One region of the Pseudoalteromonas sp. A25 genome, then DNA from elsewhere that is predicted to be linked to it. Evidence: predicted binding sites of a transcription regulator. Region 1 holds the regulator's gene; each other region holds the start of a gene.

Region 1 (4,963 bases):
CACCTACGACATGGATAAGCAACTGATTAGCGCCGAGCGTGGTGAACAAGATAGTGCTCGCGTACACACTATATTGGTCCCTGAAAAAAAAGCCAAACAAGCTGGCCAAGGTAACTAACTATGAGTGTATTAACTGCAACCGCATTGGCGAAAAGCTATAAAGGACGACAAGTTGTTAAAAATGTCAGCCTAAGCGTTGAAGCTGGCAGTATCGTTGGCCTACTTGGCCCCAATGGCGCAGGGAAAACGACTAGTTTTTATATGATAGTGGGGCTGGTTCCTAGCGATCATGGCTCTGTGTGTATTAACGACCACGACATCACTTTACTGCCGATGCATAACCGTGCTCGATTAGGTATTGGCTATTTACCACAAGAATCATCCATTTTTAGAAAACTGACAGTTTATCAAAATTTAATGGCGATACTGGAGACTCGTAATTCTCTCAATAAAGTAGCTCGTGAACAGGTTTTAAATGAACTGCTCGATGAATTTAATATTCAACATATCAGAGACAGCTTAGGTATGGCATTATCAGGTGGTGAACGTCGCAGGGTAGAAATTGCTCGCGCTTTAGCCGCAAATCCAAAATTTATCCTGTTAGATGAGCCTTTTGCTGGTGTTGATCCTATTTCAGTGTTAGATATAAAGAAAATTATTGAGCATTTAAAAAATAGAGGCATAGGCGTACTTATTACCGACCACAATGTTCGAGAAACCCTTGATGTATGTGAAAAAGCTTACATTGTATCACACGGAGAACTCATCGCTTCTGGTACCCCTGAACATGTTTTAGCGGATCAAACGGTCAGAGATGTCTACCTTGGTGAGCAATTCAAGCTATAGTTAATGTACGCTTAGTCACACTAATAACAAAGAACAAGAAGGATTGTTAAAGGTACATGAGGCAATCATTACAGCTGCGCATGGGGCAGCAACTTACCATGACACCGCAACTACAGCAGGCTATTCGCCTACTGCAGTTGAGCACGCTGGATTTACAGCAAGAAATTCAAGAAGCGCTGGATAGCAACCCGCTTCTTGAAGTCGATGAGTCGGACTCTGATCCAGAGACCCATAGCAGTGACCAAGAAAAAAATGGTAAAGATGACAGTCGTGATGATACACAAACGGACAATCAAGAGGTTGAGGCCATCAGTGACTATGAAATGGACTCTGATTCAGCGCTAACCAAAGAAACACTCAGTGATGAGCTTGCCATGGATGTCACGTGGGATGAGTATATGAGTGCCGCCCCTGCTGCAAGCAGCGGCCCAATGCCCGAAGACGAAACCATATATCAAGGTGAAACAACTGAAACACTCCATGAATATTTAATGTGGCAACTAGAGCTAACCCCATTTAGTCCCACTGATCGGGGTATTGCTGTAGCGATAGTTGAAGCAATTGATGATAACGGTACGCTGACTCTCAGTACTGAAGACATTCTAGAGAGCTTAAATGATGGCAACAGTGGTGAGCCGATTGAGCTTGATGAAGTAGAGGCTGTACTGAAACGGATCCAGCTATTTGACCCAATTGGAATAGGTGCTCGCACACTACAAGAGTGTTTATGCATACAACTCAATCAATTTGACCCAAATACCCCTTGGTTAAATGAAACCAAAATGATTCTCAATGAGCACATCGACTTATTGGCTAGTCGTGACTACCGAACCTTGATGAAAAAAACAAAGCTCAAAGAGAATGATTTGAAAGAGGTCATGACTTTAATTCATACACTCAACCCAAAGCCCGCTTCTAGTATTATTCGAGAAGAATCAGAGTATGTTATTCCTGACGTTTCTGTTAAAAAAGTAAAGGGCCGTTGGGTTGTGGAGCTCAACCCTGACTGTATGCCAAAAATCCGTGTTAACGACCATTACGCAGCCATGTCTCGTTCGGTTAAATCCAGCACTGATAGTCAGTTTATTCGCTCACACTTACAAGAAGCAAAATGGTTCATTAAAAGTTTAGAAAGCAGAAATGAAACATTAATGAAAGTTACTAATTGCATTGTTCAACAACAACAGGCATTCTTTGAACATGGCCCAGAAGCAATGCGACCTATGGTGTTAAACGATGTGGCTGAAATGGTTGAAATGCACGAGTCCACTATCTCTCGTGTTACCACACAAAAATACATGCACACACCCAGGGGCATTTTTGAGTTGAAATATTTCTTCTCAAGCCATGTTAGTACAGAAAACGGAGGTGAGTGCTCTTCAACAGCGATTCGAGCACTTATCAAGAAGCTAATTGCCGCAGAAAATACAGCTAAACCATTAAGCGATAGTAAGATTGCGGATATATTAGCGGAGCAAGGAATTAAGGTGGCCCGACGTACCATAGCAAAATATCGGGAGTCGTTAGCCATTCCACCGTCCAATCAGCGCAAAAGCCTGATTTAGACGTATTACCAAAGAAGGAAAATGCTTATGCAACTAAATTTAACTGGTCGTCACGTAGAAATCACCGATTCATTAAGAGACTATGTAAACAACAAGTTTGCGAAGCTAGAAAGGCACTTTGATCATATTAACAATGTGCATGTAATCTTAGATGTTGAAAAGCTTGTACAAAAAGCTGAGGCTACTTTGCACGTTAATGGTGGAGAACTCTTTGCTTCAACCGAACATCAAGACATGTACGCTGCAATCGACGGTTTAATAGATAAATTGGACCGTCAAGTTATTAAGCACAAAGAGAAGCTTATTCGACACTAATCATGAAATTAAGCTCTATAGTAAACAAGGACTGCACCAAAGCTGCAGTCCTTTTTAATAGCAAAAAACGTGTTCTCGAATACATCAGCGAGCTGGCGCACGAGCAACTTCCTCACTTGAACCCCCATGATATTCTTAATGCTTTAATGAGCAGAGAAAAGCTGGGCAGTACAGGTATAGGTAAAGGTATTGCGATTCCACATGGCCGGATTGATGGCATAGAGCAGGTCACTGCAATGTTACTGGTTAACCAACAAGGCATTCCCTTTGATGCTATTGATAATAGACCAGTGGATATCTTCCTCGCACTCATCGTGCCAGATGGCGATAATGAGCAGCATTTGAAGACCTTAGCCGCGATTGCTGAGAAATTAAATAACAAAGAGTTTTGTAAGCAGTTAAGGAACGCTGGTAATGATGAGGAACTTTATGCCATTATAGCCTCTGCAGATTAGGTGACCAGGAGAAGCATAGTGGAATTAATCATCATTAGCGGTCGCTCTGGTTCAGGTAAATCAGTAGCGTTGCGCGTATTAGAAGACTTAGGCTATTATTGTGTCGATAATATCCCAGTCAATCTATTACCCTCTTTAGTGCGCAGCGTATCGGATAACTACGACAAAATCGCTGTTAGTATCGATGTACGTAACCTACCAAAAGAGCAGCAAGATTTTAATGATATTTTAGAGTACCTCCCTGGGTTTGCTAACCCAATGCTATTCTATCTAGATAGTGACGATAACACGCTCATTCGACGCTTCTCTGAAACACGGCGCTTACACCCACTATCCATGCATGATCTTCCATTGGACTTAGCCATACGCGAAGAAAAAAAGCTACTTGACGTACTGACAACCCGTGCAGATGTGTTAATTGATACCAGTGAACTCAGCGTACACCAACTTGCAGAGACCATACGTGAGCGCATTTTAGGTAAAAAAGACAAACAACTTATTGTCACTTTTCAATCTTTCGGCTTTAAACATGGCATCCCAAAAGAGGCAGACTACGTGTTTGACGCACGTTTTTTACCAAACCCACACTGGGAACCAGAACTTAAGCCATTAACGGGACTCGATCAGCCTGTTAAAGACTATTTGGCGAGCCACAGCATTGTGCAAAAATTCACCTGGCAAATTCAAACCTTTGTGCAAACTTGGTTGCCTCATCTAGAGCGTAATAATCGCAGTTACTTAACCATTGCTATTGGCTGCACTGGCGGTCAACACCGCTCTGTTTACTTAGCGCAAACAATCGGCGAGAGTTTTGCTCGTACCCATTCCAACATTAAGATCCGCCACAGAGAACAAGATACGTAACCTATGCGTTGTGAAGATACTTTTTTAATTCAAAATAAATGCGGCTTGCATGCGCGTGCTGCCTCTGTATTAGCGCAGTTGGCTGTTAAATTTGATGCGCAAATCACTCTGTATCAAGATGAAAAATCTGCCGCAGGGAATAGCGTTTTGGCTTTACTCCTACTTGAAAGTAGTCAGGGTAAAGAAGTTAAAGTGGTTTGTGATGGCCCTGATGCGCAAGGTGCACTGCAAGCTGTTGGAGAGTTAATCGCACAAAAGTTTTATGAACAAGAATAAGTTAGCTTACCCTTATAAATAATTAAAATTCTCCTAGGGCTTGGTAAGCTGTCAAAATTTACGTTAAACTCTAAAACGTGAAGTGTGCCTAACTTTTCAAATCATATCTTGGCTGGCTCTTCAGCTATTCCTTTAGGCACTGACATTATAAAAACGATTATATTGAAGGAAGCCTATGCCAGAAGCCCTTGAACAAGACTATACACTGCAACAACTGCAACAAGTAACGCAGGCTTTAAATAGTGGGCAGTTTGTTCAAGTCAGGCGCATTCTAGCTGAAACCGCTCCTTGTGATACAGCTTTACTTTTAGAGTCGTCTCCACACAAAGTTCGCCGTCAGCTATGGCAACTCGTTGATCCCGATATTCAGGGTGATGTTCTCGAAGAACTCTCTGAAGATGTACGTCTGAGCATTATTGTTCAGATGGAACCTGAGCTAATCGCTGCAGCCACCGAAGACATGGACGACGATGACCTTGGTGAAGTATTACGTAGCTTGCCTGAAACCGTCTATCAAGACGTTGTTGGCGCTATGGATTCACAGGATCGTGAGCGTGCAACGCAAGCCTTATCCTATCAAGAGCGTTCTGCTGGCGCTCTAATGAATACCGACACGGTCACTATACGACCTGATGTATCTTT
Region 2 (4,963 bases), 900 kb from region 1:
TGTGAATGTGGTAGAAGAGATGACGAATATGATCTCGGCTTCACGTTCATATCAAACTAACGTACAAGTAGCTGATGCCGCTAAGCAAATGCTTAGCAAAACCTTACTACTTGGTCAGCGCTAACGGGAGTATAGCTGATGAGTAACGATATCAATGCCGCGTCGTCTTCCACATATTTGGATGCTCTTCGTTGGTCTGACAAAAATAAGCCTGAAGAAAAGAATGATCAGCTAACGCAAGAAGATTTCTTTTCATTATTAACTCAGCAGCTGTCTTTTCAAGACCCGAGTAAGCCTGCGGATAACGATCAGATGATCGCGCAAATGACCAACTTTACTATGGCTGAAGGTATTTCTAACTTAAATACCAAATTTGAGCAGCTTTCTGCGTCAATGACGTCAAATTCAGCACTGCAGGCGTCGACGCTAGTGGGTAAAAAAGCTTTGCTAGAGTCTGACACAATAGAACATGGCGGTGATGGTTTAGCAAAAGGCTCTGTAATTGCAGAGAAACCCGTTGAAAAGCTAACCATCAGCATTTATGACGACTCCAATCAGCTGGTTAGAAAAATTGATTTGGGTAGTAAAGGCGCGGGTGCAGTGCGCTTTGAATGGGATGGTAAAAATAGCGATGGTACTTTAATGCCTGAAGGCGAGTACTCCGTGAAGGCTGAGGGGAGCGTTAATGGTCAATTTTCTAGCTTGCCCATGGCAACGTTTAAAAATATAGATAGCGTCAATATCAACGGCGCAAATGGCATCATCATTAATACCAGTGCGGGCGCAGTGAGACTCACTGATGTCGCAGAAATAGCATAAGTATTTGAGTAACAGAATTTAACCTTAGGTAAAAGAGGTGAGAACATGAGTTTCAATATCGCATTAACAGGTCTAGCTGCGGCCCAAAAAGATTTGGATACCACGGCGAATAATATTGCTAACGTGAATACCACAGGCTTTAAAGAGTCACGTGCTGAGTTTTCAGATGTATACGCTGCATCGGTATTTAGTGCAGGCGCAACTAAAAATGGTGACGGGGCGCAAACAACGATGGTTGCACAGCAGTTTCACCAAGGGTCGCTAAAATTTACCCAAAATTCACTTGATTTAGCGATCACTGGTGAAGGTTACTTTGCAACCAGTGAAGACTTAAGCTCACAAGATTATGCCTATACGCGAGCGGGGGCATTTAAGCTAAATAAAGATAACTTTATTGTTGATTCTAAGGGTAACTTTTTGCAAGGGTTCCCTGTGGATGCCAGTACTGGTGATACAACATCAGTCAGTTTGAGTACATCAACGGCGTTACAAATACCTGATGCATCTGGCTCGCCAAGAGCAACCAATAACGTTTATACATCATTTAACTTAGATTCAAGGCAGTCAGTACCAACGCTCGCCTTTGACCCGAATCAGTCAGCGTCTTACAACGCATCAACCTCAACAACTGTTTATGACTCTTTAGGTGAGCCGCATGTTATGCAATTCTTCTTCAGAAAAACAGCAGACAACGATTGGAGTGTGTACGCGACGCTTGATGGTGTGCAATTTAACCACCAAGGTGATAAGGTTGAACCTACCGCAACACCGGCAGTTCCAAGTACTCCCATTTCAATGTTTCGTTTCGATTCAAGTGGTTTACCCTCAGGAACAGCGGCTGACCCAACCGCAACACCGGTTGTTTATAACGCTGTGCCGGCGGGCACCACATTTGGTGCACTGACTATTCCTGGTGTTCCCGGCACTGCACCAGTTACTCCAGGCTTATCTGAACTGTTAGGTAATGGTGCTACATTCCCAAATGATGTTATCGTTAACTGGCGAGATGAGGCCAACACCACCAATAAGTTGCCAACCCAATATGCGAGCCGTTTTGAAGTTAAAGCGCTAGAGCAAGATGGGGCCACCGTGGGTCGACTTGCGGGTATTGATATCGGATCAGATGGTAAAATTGTAGCCTCTTATAGTAATGGTGACTCCACTTTCTTAGGGCAGGTTGCTATGGTGCGCTTTTCAAACTCTCAAGGTTTACAGCAAGTGGGTAATACATCTTGGAAGAAAAGTTTAACCTCTGGAGAGCCGATTGCTGGCGAGCCTGGTTCAGGCACATTGGGTACCATTAATTCATCTGCACTTGAGCAGTCAAATGTGAATTTAACTAATGAACTGGTTGACTTAATTAGCGCTCAGCGAAACTTCCAAGCAAACTCGCGGGCACTGGAAGTTAACTCAACAATTCAGCAAAATATTCTACAGATCCGATAGAATTTTCACTTCTATAAAAGCCGCTATCTACAGCGGCTTTTTTCACGCCATATCTTTGACAGTCTACCTTTTAAACCCGCTTCTATTGTTGGCATTGAAATTGCTTTATACAAGGTATGAACAATTATTTAGGCCAGAACGATGGATAAAATGCTCTATGTGGCGATGTCCGGCGCTAAGCAAAACTTGCGAGGTGTTGCGATTAAAGCCAATAACCTCGCAAACTCAAATACCATTGGTTTTAAAGCCGACTTTGCTCAAGCACGTTCTATGCAAGCATTTGGCGAAGGCTTACCGACGCGTGTTTTTGCTATGCAAGAACGTCCTGGTACCAATATGAATGCTGGCGCGGTTGTTGAAACTGGGCGAGATTTAGACATTTCGGTTTCGCAAAAAACGTGGATCAGTGTCATGGACCAAGGCGGTAATGAAGCATATACCAAAGTGGGTACTTTCAATATTCGTTCAGATGGTTCACTGGTCACGAGTCATGGCCGCCAAGTTATTGGCGAAGGTGGTCCTATAATTTTACCTATCCCCGTTGAGAAAGTGGTGTTTAGTGATGATGGCTCCATTCAAGTACGGCCCCAAGGCGCCCCTGCCAATTTTTTGGAAGTCGTAGATAGGTTAAAAATCATAGAAGCTGATAACAGTCAGTTGGAAAAAGGTAATGACGGATTATTTCGTCCAAAACAAGACGCGCTGGTTAATGGCCTGTGTGGTTTTTGCGATATCTCTCCAACTGCCCGGATCATGAGCGGCACACTTGAGCGCTCTAATGTAAATCCAGTGCATGAAATGGTTGATTTGATAAATCATCAGCGTCAATTTGAAATGCAAATGAAACTAATGAAAACCGCAGAAGAGATAGACGAGCGTCATGTGTCTCTATTGCGCATCATCTAACCAAATGAGGTAGATATTATGAACCCAGCATTGTGGATAAGTAAAACGGGCTTAGATGCCCAACAGACTGACATTGCGGTTATCTCCAATAACCTTGCTAACGCCAGTACTGTTGGATACAAAAAGAGCCGCGCAATTTTTGAAGATTTACTTTATCAAAATATTAATCAGCCGGGTGGTCGTTCATCACAAGACACTGAACTGCCGTCTGGTTTGATGCTAGGTGCCGGCTCTAAGGTGGTCGCCAACCAAAAGAATTTTTCTCAAGGCAACATGCTAAGCACAGAAAACTCGCTAGATTGGATGATCCAAGGCCCCGGTTTTTTTGAAATCCAAATGCCTGATGGCACCACTGCTTATTCTCGTAATGGTCAGTTTACTACTGACGAAGAAGGGCGTGTTGTAACATCAGGGGCTGGTTTTCCGATCCAACCACAAATGAACGTCCCTGATGATGCGCAGTCAATTACGGTGTCACAAGATGGAGAAGTATCTGTGTCAGTGGCTGGTCAGGCTGAAAACGTTGTGATTGGGCAATTGGTGATTAGCGACTTTATTAACCCATCAGGCTTAGAGCCCATTGGACAGAACCTATATACCGAAACCGCTGTTAGTGGCGCGCCAGTTCAGGGTAATCCAAGCGTTGACGGACTTGGCTCGATTGTTCAAGGAGCGCTTGAAACGTCTAACGTAAATGTAACGGAAGAGCTTGTAAACTTAATTGAAACTCAACGAGTTTATGAGATGAACTCAAAAGTTATTTCATCTGTTGATGAAATGCTTAGTTACATTAATCAACAACTATAGGTATTAGGGGGCAGTATGCGTGATTTTAGCTTAGCGATTGTGGTAACCGCTGTTCTTTCGGGGTGCGTATCTACGCAAAACGCTGATGTGGTAAGAGATGATCCATACTATGCACCTATGTACCCAGAGCAAGACGCACAGACGGTTGTTGCGACAGGCTCTTTGTTTAGTCAGCATTTATCGAACGACTTATATTCAGACAAAAAAGCGCTGAGAACGGGCGATATTATAACGGTCATTCTAAGAGAAACGACTGCAGCGTCAAAAGCTGCCAATAGTCAAACAGACAAAGAGACAGATGCTTCATTGAGCCCAATTACAGGGTTAGGCGGCTCAGCCATTAATATTGGCAAGGAAAGTCTGCAGTTCGGCTTGGAGTCTGATTCTTCTTTTAAAGGCGATTCTCAGGCTAATCAATCAAATAGTTTGTTTGGTAATATTTCAGTTAATGTGATGAGAGTGCTTCCTAATGGTAATTTAGTGATCCGCGGTGAAAAGTGGTTGACTTTAAATACGGGTGAAGAGTTTATTCGCCTAGAAGGCTTAGTTAGAGCGCAAGACGTAAAAGCGGATAACACGGTAGAGTCGAACCGTATTGCCAATGCTCGGATCCAATATTCAGGCAAGGGGCAACATCAAGAGACACAAAGTCCAGGTTGGCTGGCACGGTTCTTTATGAGCACGTTACTCCCATTTTAAAAGGTAAAGATGATGAGATTATTCCTTATTACATGTGTATTACTTGGGAGTTTGTTTTCGCCTAAAGAAGCAGCAGCTGAGCGTATAAAAGACGTCAGCATGGTGGAAGGCGTAAGGTCAAACCAATTAGTTGGTTACGGTTTAGTGGTTGGTTTGCCTGGCACGGGTGAGCAAAGCCGATTTACTGAGCAAAGCTTTAAAGCAATGCTTAGTAGCTTTGGCATAACCATGCCCGCAAATTTAAAACCTAAAATTAAAAATGTCGCAGCAGTTGCTGTACATGCTG
Region 3 (4,963 bases), 1.3 Mb from region 1:
GCATTTGCAAGACATTACAAGCCTAACGCAAGCAAAGCTTGATGCTGAGCGTGCTACTTTAGCTAAGAGTCGCTTTATCGCTAACATCAGTCATGAGATCCGTACGCCTTTAAATGTGATCCAAGGTGTGGTGGGAATAATGAAAAAGCAGTACTGTAGCGAGCAGCATTTAGGGATGTTAGCAAAGGTGGAGCATGCATCACACCAGTTGCTTAGTATGCTTGATAGTATTCTTACATTTGCCAAAGTGGAGCGGCAAAAACAAGCGGTATGTATCGAACCGTTTTGTGTTGCAACATTAATTAAGGATTGCCAAGAGCTGATAGCGCCTTTAAGTGAGCAAAAGCAACTTTCCCTGAGCCTTAAAATTGATGAACGAGTTTGGCCGATATTACAAAGTGATGTAAACAAACTAAAACAAATATTGCTGAACTTACTCAACAATGCGGTTAAATATACGCAAAAAGGGAGTATCACGTTGAAGTTGTCAGTGATCACCGACAATAAAGAGCAGCAGTTAATTCGTTTTTGTGTGGCAGATACTGGTATCGGAATCAAAATCGAGGATCAACAGCGTTTGTTTGATGCATTCACGCAAGGTGATGAGTCTTTATCGCGTCAGCATGAGGGAATTGGTTTAGGGTTGGCGATTGCAAAACATGAAGTCTCACTACTTGGGGGAAGTATTTCATTATCGAGTGAACTTGATAAAGGGAGCGAGTTTTCGTTTTCTTTAAATTTTGACAAGGCAGAATGTGCGATACGCCAAGAACATGCGCCAGTATTGTGGTTGTGTGGCAAAGATAAGGTAAAGCACTTACTTGGCCTGCACGATATTTGCGTTGTACACAGCGCCAATGAAGCCGCACAAGAGCTAGTGAAAAAAGCGTATAAAAGTTTAGTGATTTGTGAGCGCAGCGAAGCGAATGCGCTTGCTCAGTATATGCCTAAACAGGTTGGAAGTTTAAAGCATGTGATCACGACCGATCCTAGCTTTTCTTTACCAACACTGCGTTCAACGACTGTGATGTGTGAACCCGAAATAATGTTTTCGCAAAGTGTTCTTTGCTTTTTAACACATCAGCAAATGACGTCAGAATCGCCTCAAATGCAACAAGAGATATCAGGCTGTTTATGTCTAGTTGTTGACGACAATAGTCTTAACCTTGATATCACCGAGAATATGTTGCGCACATTAGGTGCAAATGTTGTTGTTCTGAATTCTGCGACTAATTTGGTTGATGTAGTAAGTGCGTTGCAGCCTGACATTATATTTATGGACATTCATATGCCGAGTATTGATGGATTTCAAGCAACGCATATGCTCAAAGAAGCACTACCTGAATTTACTAAGCCTGTTGTCGCGCTCACGGCAAATGCTCAGACGAGTGAGCAAGCACAAGCCCTAGAAGTAGGCATGAGTGACTATTTAACCAAGCCAGTGGCACACAACCTGCTTCACCAAACGCTACAGCAATACATCAAGAGTGAGACCTCGTTTTTTGATGGGCAATTAGCGCTTCAGCAAATGATGGGTAATGCTGAGTTATTAAATAAAATGCTTGATAAGTTTGCTAATATGTGTACAGAATATTTACAAAAGGTTGTTGCACAAAATGATGTAGTTAAACTACAAATGATGGCGCACAACATTAAGGGGGCTGCCGGTGGAATTGGTTTTGTTGCATTGTCCAAAGCGGCTATGCAGTTAGAGCAGTATTTAAAGCAAACTAATCAATTACAACAGAGTCACTTGGTTACACAGTTAATGATGCGTTTAACTCAAGCTCGAGAGTATATATTGATGCAGAATAAAGGAAGGTGAATGTTATCTAGTGCCCATGTTCTTGTTGTCGACAGTGACCCTTTAAACAGAGTTGTATTGGAAAACACCCTAAGCGAAGACTGCCAAGTTACGATATGTGACAGCTCGGCGAGCGCATTAGAAATTATTGCTTCACAAAACGTAGATTTAATTATTACGGATATTAGGTTAGTTGATGACAGTGGTGTTTTGTTTTTAGAAAAGTTAAAAGAATCGCCAGCAACCTATATGATCCCTGTCATCATTATATCTTTAAGTAACAGTTACAGTGATGAAGTGAAAGGGCTGCAGATAGGCGCTGTGGATTACATAACCAAACCGTTTAGTCCTTTAATCGTTAAAGCTCGAGTTAAAATTCACCTCGCTCTGAAGCAAAAAAGTGATTTGTTAGAGAAATTAGCATCAATTGATGGGCTAACAGAACTACCCAATCGTCGGTTGCTTGATAAACACTTAGCGCAGCAGTGGCAACTATGTCAAAGTACAGAGCAAAGTTTGGCGTTGATGCTAGTCGATATCGATTACTTCAAAGCTTACAACGACGTGCATGGCTATGCTGGCGGTGATGAGTGCCTAGTAAAGGTGGCACATGCGTTAGAAGAAGTTATTAATCACCGCCAAGGCTTTGTAGCACGTTATGATGGTGTGCGTTTTTGTGTTGTGGTTACAGGGGAGGAACCGGCGCAAGTTGAGTCTCTTTGTCAGGCAATGCATGATGCGGTCGACCAACTATTGCTGCCTCACAAGGCATCTCCGATATGTGCGCACGTCAGTATTAGTATTGGTACAGTGATTGTAAACAGAGACTTTTCTATTGGTATTGCGTGCTGTTTAAAAGCAGCCGACGATGCGTTATCGCAGGCTCACGCTAATCAAGAGCGCATAGTGGTGGTAAGTAACCTCAGCGCTGGATAAGCGAATTTCTTCACGCTCTCAGTATATTCACCTGTGATGGCCCGATCACTCTTATATAAAAACGGCCAGTTTGAAGAAAGCCCCGTGGTCAGATTGTATCCCAGGCAAGTTTTATTGATATTAACTATTTTTGGCCCTTTACGAAGCTGAGGTTAAATAGGTGAGACTGATTATTCCCACCTATTTTCTGCAATAACACTCAGTCATTTTGAGGGACTAAAGGTGACACCAAACGCTTTAAAAACCTTCTCTTTTAGAACAAATAAATCGAGAAACTTTGACCGCTTAGTTAACTAGTTTGGTATTAAAAACGTTATAAAATTTCAGCCATTGCACTTTGGCCAAAGCCAATTAACTTTGAGTCTTTAAAAACAAGCGGCGTACATTCATCTTTGGTGACTTTACCATCTGAGTGCTTACTGTTGGTGCCAAAGTACAATACTTGATAAACGTTATCGCCTTTTTTTACTAATTCAGTAAACTCTGGTGTATCAAACGAATCTAATACACTTTGATAGTCGGCGCCGATACTTAACTTAGCAATTTTCTGGCGATTGTCATGAAAGGTTTTTTCCCAATTACCGTTGTGTTTAGCCCAGCGATGTTCAACTTCGCCGTCTGATACTGCAACAATACAGCCTGAAAGTAATGGGGTTGCAAGCGCAGCAATTAAAAGTAGTTTTTTCATTTTTTATGATCCTTAACAATATTTGTATCTATCTAAGCAAAGTTTTTGCCAAAATGAAAAATGTATTTTGTATCATTACGTTATAGTGTGTTGCTAATTATTTCTATTGTAACAAAAACAAAATATTTAGCTAAATTAACCACTTTTTAGCTTTTTAGACAACAGCTTACTCAACGATGTTTTGAGTATGTCCTTGAACATAGCTTTTGATATTTTGTGTGAGATTTTGCACTAATCTTTCAATGGACTCTTTACTTGCCCACGCAATATGAGGAGTAAGTAGTAAATTATTGCCCTTATAGTTTAGTAAGGGGTTATTACTTTGTGCCGGCTCGTTAGATAGAACATCAACTGCTGCACCGGCAATTTGCCCTTGTTCTAATGCGTTGACGAGTGCTTTTTCATTGACTATGCCACCACGTGCAGTATTGATAAGCACCGCTGATGGCTTGAGCAGCGCAAGCGTGGAGTGTTCAAAAAGGTCTTTGGTCTTGTCATTAAGCGGACAGTGAATGGTAACGATATCTGCTTGTTGCAGCGCGCTTTCAAAGGCGGTGCGTCCGGGTCGTATTGTTTTGCTATGTTGGTGTTCAGCAATGATAACCTGAGCACCAAAAGCACTGGCAACCTTTGCAACTGCTTTGCCTAACGTGCCGTAACCTACAATGACAAAACACTTGCCAGCGATTTCTGTAATTGGGTGGTCCAATCGGCAAAACATATCACTTTGTTGCCAAAGGCCCTGCTCACAGTCTTTTATGTACTGATGTACATTACCCAGCAAATTGCCTAATAGGGTAAAAGTGTGTTGAACAACGGAAGCCGTTGAGTAGCCAGCGACATTGGTGACTGTTACGCCCTGTGCTTTAGCAGCATTGAGATCGATGTTATTAGTTCCCGTTGCCGCTACACAAATAAGCTTTAAGTTTGGCAGTTGAGCAAGTTCTTTTGCATCTAGGCGTACTTTATTAGTGATCACAATATCAGCATGTTGACAGCGTGCTACTACTAGCGCGGGTGGGGTGTTGTCATACGCAGTGAATTGTCCAAACTGCTGGAATGGCGACAGTGAAGTATCAGCAAGGGTCTTTGCATCAAGTAATACAATGTTCATAGTTTTTCCAAAAAATCTTGACCTTGGTGTTAGCTCTAAGGTTTATACTTTATCACACAATAAAGGAGACAAAGATGAAAATAGGCGAGTTGGCAAAGTCATTAGGTGTTTCAACAGACACACTAAGATACTATGAGCAGCATAAGCTATTAACCCCTAGCGCGAGAACTGAATCGGGGTATCGTATGTATACTCAGGAGCAACAACGACAAATGCAGTTCATTTTGCGTGCAAAAGAGGTGGGCTTTAGCCTAAAAGAAATTCGTGAATTGTTGCAGATACAAATAGAAAAGCACCAGCATAGTTGTGAAGAGGTTAAAGAGATCACGTTACTAAAGCTGCAATTGGTTAGGGGCCGTATTGCTGAGTTGCAACGATTCGAACAGTCTTTGTCGAAGTTGGCAAAGCGCTGCTGTGGTGG
Region 4 (4,963 bases), 270 kb from region 1:
TTGGGTTAACAAAGCTGAAATTTAGCATGTTTCGCTCCATAAATTGCTCATCGCAGTCATAGGGCAGGTTAATACCCGCCTGTCGTTTAAGAATACTAGTGTAGTCAAACGCAGCCATAACAAACACACTAGACACACAAATAACTTTTGCCTCATAGCAATAATAAATCCATTATAATTAGATTATTGTCTAAAAATTGGTGAACCTATGGTTATTTGGCAAGGTCTTGAGGTGTTTCTTGCTGTCGTAGAGCAAGGTAGCTTTAGTAAAGCGGCCGAAAAACTCGAAACATCAACATCGTATGTAAGTCGCCAGATCCAACAACTAGAAAAGCGCTTAGGTACAACACTCATCCAGCGAACAACACGCTCACAAAACTTAACCGATGCCGGGCGGCAATATGCCACTAAGTTAAAGGTGATACAACAAGAGTTGATTGATGCAACCAACCATGTCCAAGGTGTACAAAACACCCCTAAAGGGCAGATCAAGATTGCAGCCGCTGGCGAGTTTGTCGCCAATCATGTGACTCCTCGAATCGCTGAGTTTATCAAAGTTTACCCTGAGGTCAGTGTGGATATTGACTTCAATAATCGCAATGTTGATTTAGTCGAAGAGGGATTTGACCTCGCAATACGCTTTGGCTTACTTCAAGACTCTAATTTAATCGCTCGCAAATTGTGCCCACGCCCCATGACATGGGTGGTCAGTAAAGGCTATCAAAACATCCACGGTAACATTCGTCACCCATACGAATTATGTCAACATAACTGCTTATCAGCATCGCAAGGGCGCTGGCGCTTTAACATCTGTGATCAAATAGAAGAAATTAAAGTCGCAGGAAACTGGCGCAGCAACAACTCTTTTGCACTTATCAACGCATGTTTGGCAGGATTGGGAGTCGCCCATTTAGCCAAGGACATTGCTCAACCTTATGTTGATCAGGGTAAGCTAGAGTACGTATTAGAGTCATTTCAGGTAAATGATGGGGCCACTTGGCTTGTTTATCCGCGTAGAGATCTGATGCCTTATCGAGTGCGCTTACTCATTGAGTTTTTAATCGACAGCTTTGCTACTCCCTAACAAATCAAATATTGAATAGACACAAAGGAAATCGAACATGTCCAACCTTTATCAGTTCACCGCAACCACATTGCAGGGACAGCCATTCGACTTAGAGCAACTCAGAAATAAAGTTGTGCTGATCGTTAATACAGCCAGCGAGTGTGGCTTCACACCACAGTATGAAGGGCTTCAGGCACTGCACCAACAGTACCAAGCGCAAGGCTTAGTCATTCTGGGGTTTCCATGCAATCAATTTGGCGGGCAAGAGCCAGGTGATGCTGTACAGATCCAACAAGGATGCCTGATTAATTTCGGCGTTGACTTTACGATGATGGAAAAAGTAGAGGTCAATGGACCACATGCACATCCGCTATTCACTTATCTGCAAAACACTTTACCGGGGGTTTTCGGCAAACGAATAAAATGGAACTTTACTAAGTTTCTTATTGGTCGCGATGGTGTACCACAAAAGCGCTTTTCGCCAACCACAAAGCCCGTAAAGCTCGTTAAACATATTGAATTAGCACTCAAATAAGTAGGCATTAAAAAGGAGGCCGAGGCCTCCTTTTTAACTAATCAAGATAATCGAAATCATCTTCACCTAAATTTTTGCGCAAGCGCTTTTGTTCAAGATAGTCATCGAGCTTTTTCTTTACCTTTCGCTTTTGCTTATCATGCTGATTACGACCGAGGTTCTCGTATTCGTCATCTACAAAATCATCGTCAAGCGCATCATAAGAAAATGTCTTACCCACAACCCACTCCAATAAGTGTTAATAATAGTTACTCGGTGAATACATAAGCACCTTAATGTGATCTGTTCACCTAAATGAGTATTTAGCTGGAAAAAACAAATCTGAAAAGTGAGAGTTTTTTATCGTTTTAATAAAAAATTTTTATCACTGTTCTTGTTTTAGTCAAACTAGCTAAATTATGGTCAAAAAACTAAACGTTAATTTCAAACCAATGTGAGAGAAAAACATTAACCAATTGATATTTATATATTTTAATTATTGGCATCAGACTTGAATAGTCATAGGTATATCTATTCTCGTTAAGGGTTTATCAAATGAAAAAAATCGCATTATTAGCAGCAATGACATTGAGCTCAGCATCTTTTGCACACTCACAGGCGGACAACACACATGTACAATTTAGTTCAGAGCAGTGTGAAGTAGACTTTCAAAATGATGTTCGTATCACACCTGATGAACTCTTCATCACTAACAGCAACAATAATAGTAAGCTGCGCATTACTGACAACGGACAAGTATTCATTGATGGTGCTGTAATAGCCTTAAATACAGAGCAGCAAACCGCTGTTGCAAACTACGCAGATGAACTCAGAGCAAAACTTCCACAAGTGGCCAATATAGCGCTTGATGGCATTAAAATAGCGGGTGTGGCACTTGAAGAGGTTGCTAATGCATTCGAACTAAAAGAGTTTGGCTCTTTGAGCTCTTTACTTAAAGACGTAGAGAGTGAGGTCAGCGAAACTTTTTATCAGCAAGGCGCTTTTGTTATGGGAGAAAAAACTTTCAATGAGTTTGGCAGTAATTTTGAACAACAGTTTGAAGAGAGGATCGAAACAGCAGTAGAAGGTGCCATGATGGAATCAATTGGTAGTATTCTAATGGCCATTGGCTCGCAAATGAGCAATTCCGGTGGTGATATGGCGGCGTTCGAGCAACGAATGAAAGACATGGGCCAGCAAATTGAAGACAAGGTACATATGCAAGCTCAGAATATAGAGCAACAAGCTAATGCACTATGTGGACAGTTTTCCGTTATTGCCAAAACAGAGTCTCAACTACAACAGCAAATACCAGCATTTTCAGGTTATCAGCTCTTTAACCTAAAGCATTAACAAATATCTATCTCCCTACCTAACAGCCGATTTATATCGGCTTTTTTAATTAGCTTGCAATCTCAACCCCGTAACGTAAGCGCTTTTTGGCGAATGCCAATAACCGCTGGAGTTTTGCCAACCAACTCTCCATCCGCTTCGATGTCGAGATCGGGCGTCACTATGTCAAAGTGGCGGCCACAACTGACAGAGACACAACTAATTTTCTCATGTTTAGCACATAGCATCATTAAAAAGGTCTTTACTCGTGCCCAATGCGAGTCGGGCGATACACTGACAACTTGTAGACACCCATCGTGCAGCGTCGCGTTAGGCGCGCACTTTATGCCAGCTGCAAAGTATTGACCATTTGCAAATAACAACATCATCACTTTTTTATTAACCTTGGAGCCCGCAACACGCACAAATACACCTTGGTAGGAAAAAAGCGCTTTGAGTGCTGCCCAAATATAACTTAACGGGTGTCGTTTACTGCTTTTATTTACGGCGTTAACTACATGCGCACTGTAACCAAGCCCCATTACATTGATAAAATAACGCTGATTAATAAACCCAACATCAATCTGACTTTTGCGATGAGAAAAAACGCTTTCTCGCCACTGCATGGTTGTGCGATTAAATTGACGAGCGAAATCATTACCTGTGCCCGCAGGTAAAATAGCAAGCTCACAACTCGATCCTACCAAAGCGTTAGCTGCTAAATGAATAGTACCATCCCCCCCTATAACCACCAATAAACAATGCCTAGCAACAAGCCGGCGCAATTTATTCAGGTCATCGTTGAAGTTTGGCGTTGTGTAAAACCAATAACAATGCAGTTTTTTTACTTCATTTTGCCTTTGCAACCAGTGAATATGCGCTTGTTTACATTGACTATCGCCGGGTTTAACAACCACCAGCATAAAACCTCACTAGAAACAAAATTAATTAACTTGAATAATTATTCAAACCCACTTTCAAGCAAAAACCCAAAAACACACTAAGACAATGATGGCAATAAAATTTTTGTTATACATTTCATTTTGTAACTTGAATAAAATTACAAGAGAACACATGCAAAAACAACTATTGGATTAGTTTTTTTTATCCGAAAAAACAATTTTTATCGTTTTATTTTTGCTCAGCTTGCGCGCAAAATAGCCTTGTTTTTCATTCAACCTATAAAGCAGGAGTCAACATGCTTAATTCAGCTGCTGCGTGCAGCAACACGCAAGCAAACACCGTCACTATCGAACCAGCAAAAGTTACTTTTGACTGGATGTCATTGTTAAGCCGACTAGGTAAATTGCTGGCGTTAAGTCATGTAACGCTTTATAAATAAGTTTATGTTTAAAGTGCTGTAACTCCCAACCGCAGCACTTTAATTTTTACTCATGTGCATTTCAAATACCTCAATTTACTTCATTTTTAGGCAATGATTAATTAATTTCACAAATTTAGTTTAATTTTTGGCCAAACAGTTTAAAAACGGTTTACAGCAACAAATTCGCTGAGTATTATCTTTGCCCATGGAGAGATGGCTGAGTGGTTGAAAGCACCGGTCTTGAAAACCGGCATACGTTAATAGCGTATCTAGGGTTCAAATCCCTATCTCTCCGCCATATTTTACAGTTTTGCGCCGGAGAGGTGGCCGAGTGGCTGAAGGCGCTCCCCTGCTAAGGGAGTATAGGGTTTGTAGCCCTATCGAGGGTTCGAATCCCTCCTTCTCCGCCATTACTTATAAAAAAACCGCTTTTTAAAGCGGTTTTTTTATATCTGCACTTTCTATCCTATGCGCTTCTTATCTTGCAAATAACAATCGACACTTTACTTCTTTTAATAAATAATCCACATTATCTCATAGAGTTACATTATTCGAACACACGTAACTGGCAGAATACAAAGTAGCATGTGCGAATAGCTACCCTCTCATCTCCGCCAGCTATACTTAGTGGCTACAATCAAAATTCAATACAACTATGACTTATGAACTTTAAGCATCAATGGCAATCACAGCTCAGTTACATCATCCTCATGTTGAGCTATTTTGT

What was found. The regulator sigma-54, encoded in region 1, starts transcription at its own class of promoters, with help from an activator protein. The targets are predictions, from matches to a motif close to GTTGGCACGNNNNTNGNNT.
Region 2: GDK41_RS05470 (flagellar basal body rod protein FlgF) is a predicted target of sigma-54. The motif match lies at 2,353-2,371, and genes of this name have one in related genera.
Region 3: GDK41_RS12645 (DUF3192 domain-containing protein) is a predicted target of sigma-54. The motif match lies at 3,463-3,481, and genes of this name have one in related genera.
Region 4: GDK41_RS00230 (YggN family protein) is a predicted target of sigma-54. The motif match lies at 2,079-2,097, and genes of this name have one in related genera.

Annotation. Positions count from the first base shown of each region.
Region 1 covers NZ_AP021846.1:322,610-327,572, reverse strand. The annotation lists gene lptA (lipopolysaccharide transport periplasmic protein LptA) at 1-118, shown strand, start outside; gene lptB (LPS export ABC transporter ATP-binding protein) at 121-846, shown strand; gene GDK41_RS01520 (RNA polymerase factor sigma-54) at 903-2,411, shown strand; gene hpf (ribosome hibernation promoting factor) at 2,439-2,726, shown strand; gene ptsN (PTS IIA-like nitrogen regulatory protein PtsN) at 2,729-3,181, shown strand; gene rapZ (RNase adapter RapZ) at 3,200-4,045, shown strand; gene GDK41_RS01500 (HPr family phosphocarrier protein) at 4,049-4,321, shown strand; gene mgtE (magnesium transporter) at 4,497-4,963, shown strand, end outside.
Region 2 covers NZ_AP021846.1:1,218,391-1,223,353, forward strand. The annotation lists gene flgC (flagellar basal body rod protein FlgC) at 1-124, shown strand, start outside; gene GDK41_RS05460 (flagellar hook assembly protein FlgD) at 139-819, shown strand; gene flgE (flagellar hook protein FlgE) at 865-2,265, shown strand; gene GDK41_RS05470 (flagellar basal body rod protein FlgF) at 2,407-3,171, shown strand; gene flgG (flagellar basal-body rod protein FlgG) at 3,190-3,978, shown strand; gene flgH (flagellar basal body L-ring protein FlgH) at 3,994-4,677, shown strand; gene GDK41_RS05485 (flagellar basal body P-ring protein FlgI) at 4,690-4,963, shown strand, end outside.
Region 3 covers NZ_AP021846.1:2,929,435-2,934,397, reverse strand. The annotation lists gene GDK41_RS12655 (ATP-binding protein) at 1-1,825, shown strand, start outside; gene GDK41_RS12650 (GGDEF domain-containing response regulator) at 1,826-2,740, shown strand; gene GDK41_RS12645 (DUF3192 domain-containing protein) at 3,054-3,428, opposite strand; gene GDK41_RS12640 (D-2-hydroxyacid dehydrogenase) at 3,595-4,542, opposite strand; gene zntR (Zn(2+)-responsive transcriptional regulator) at 4,617-4,963, shown strand, end outside.
Region 4 covers NZ_AP021846.1:47,895-52,857, reverse strand. The annotation lists gene GDK41_RS00250 (iron-containing alcohol dehydrogenase) at 1-28, opposite strand, end outside; gene GDK41_RS00245 (LysR family transcriptional regulator) at 209-1,084, shown strand; gene GDK41_RS00240 (glutathione peroxidase) at 1,122-1,601, shown strand; gene GDK41_RS00235 (PA3496 family putative envelope integrity protein) at 1,639-1,821, opposite strand; gene GDK41_RS00230 (YggN family protein) at 2,136-2,933, shown strand; gene GDK41_RS00225 (diacylglycerol/lipid kinase family protein) at 2,996-3,835, opposite strand; gene GDK41_RS20165 (hypothetical protein) at 4,111-4,254, shown strand; tRNA gene GDK41_RS00220 (tRNA-Ser) at 4,444-4,534, shown strand; tRNA gene GDK41_RS00215 (tRNA-Ser) at 4,554-4,646, shown strand; gene GDK41_RS00210 (CHASE domain-containing protein) at 4,899-4,963, shown strand, end outside.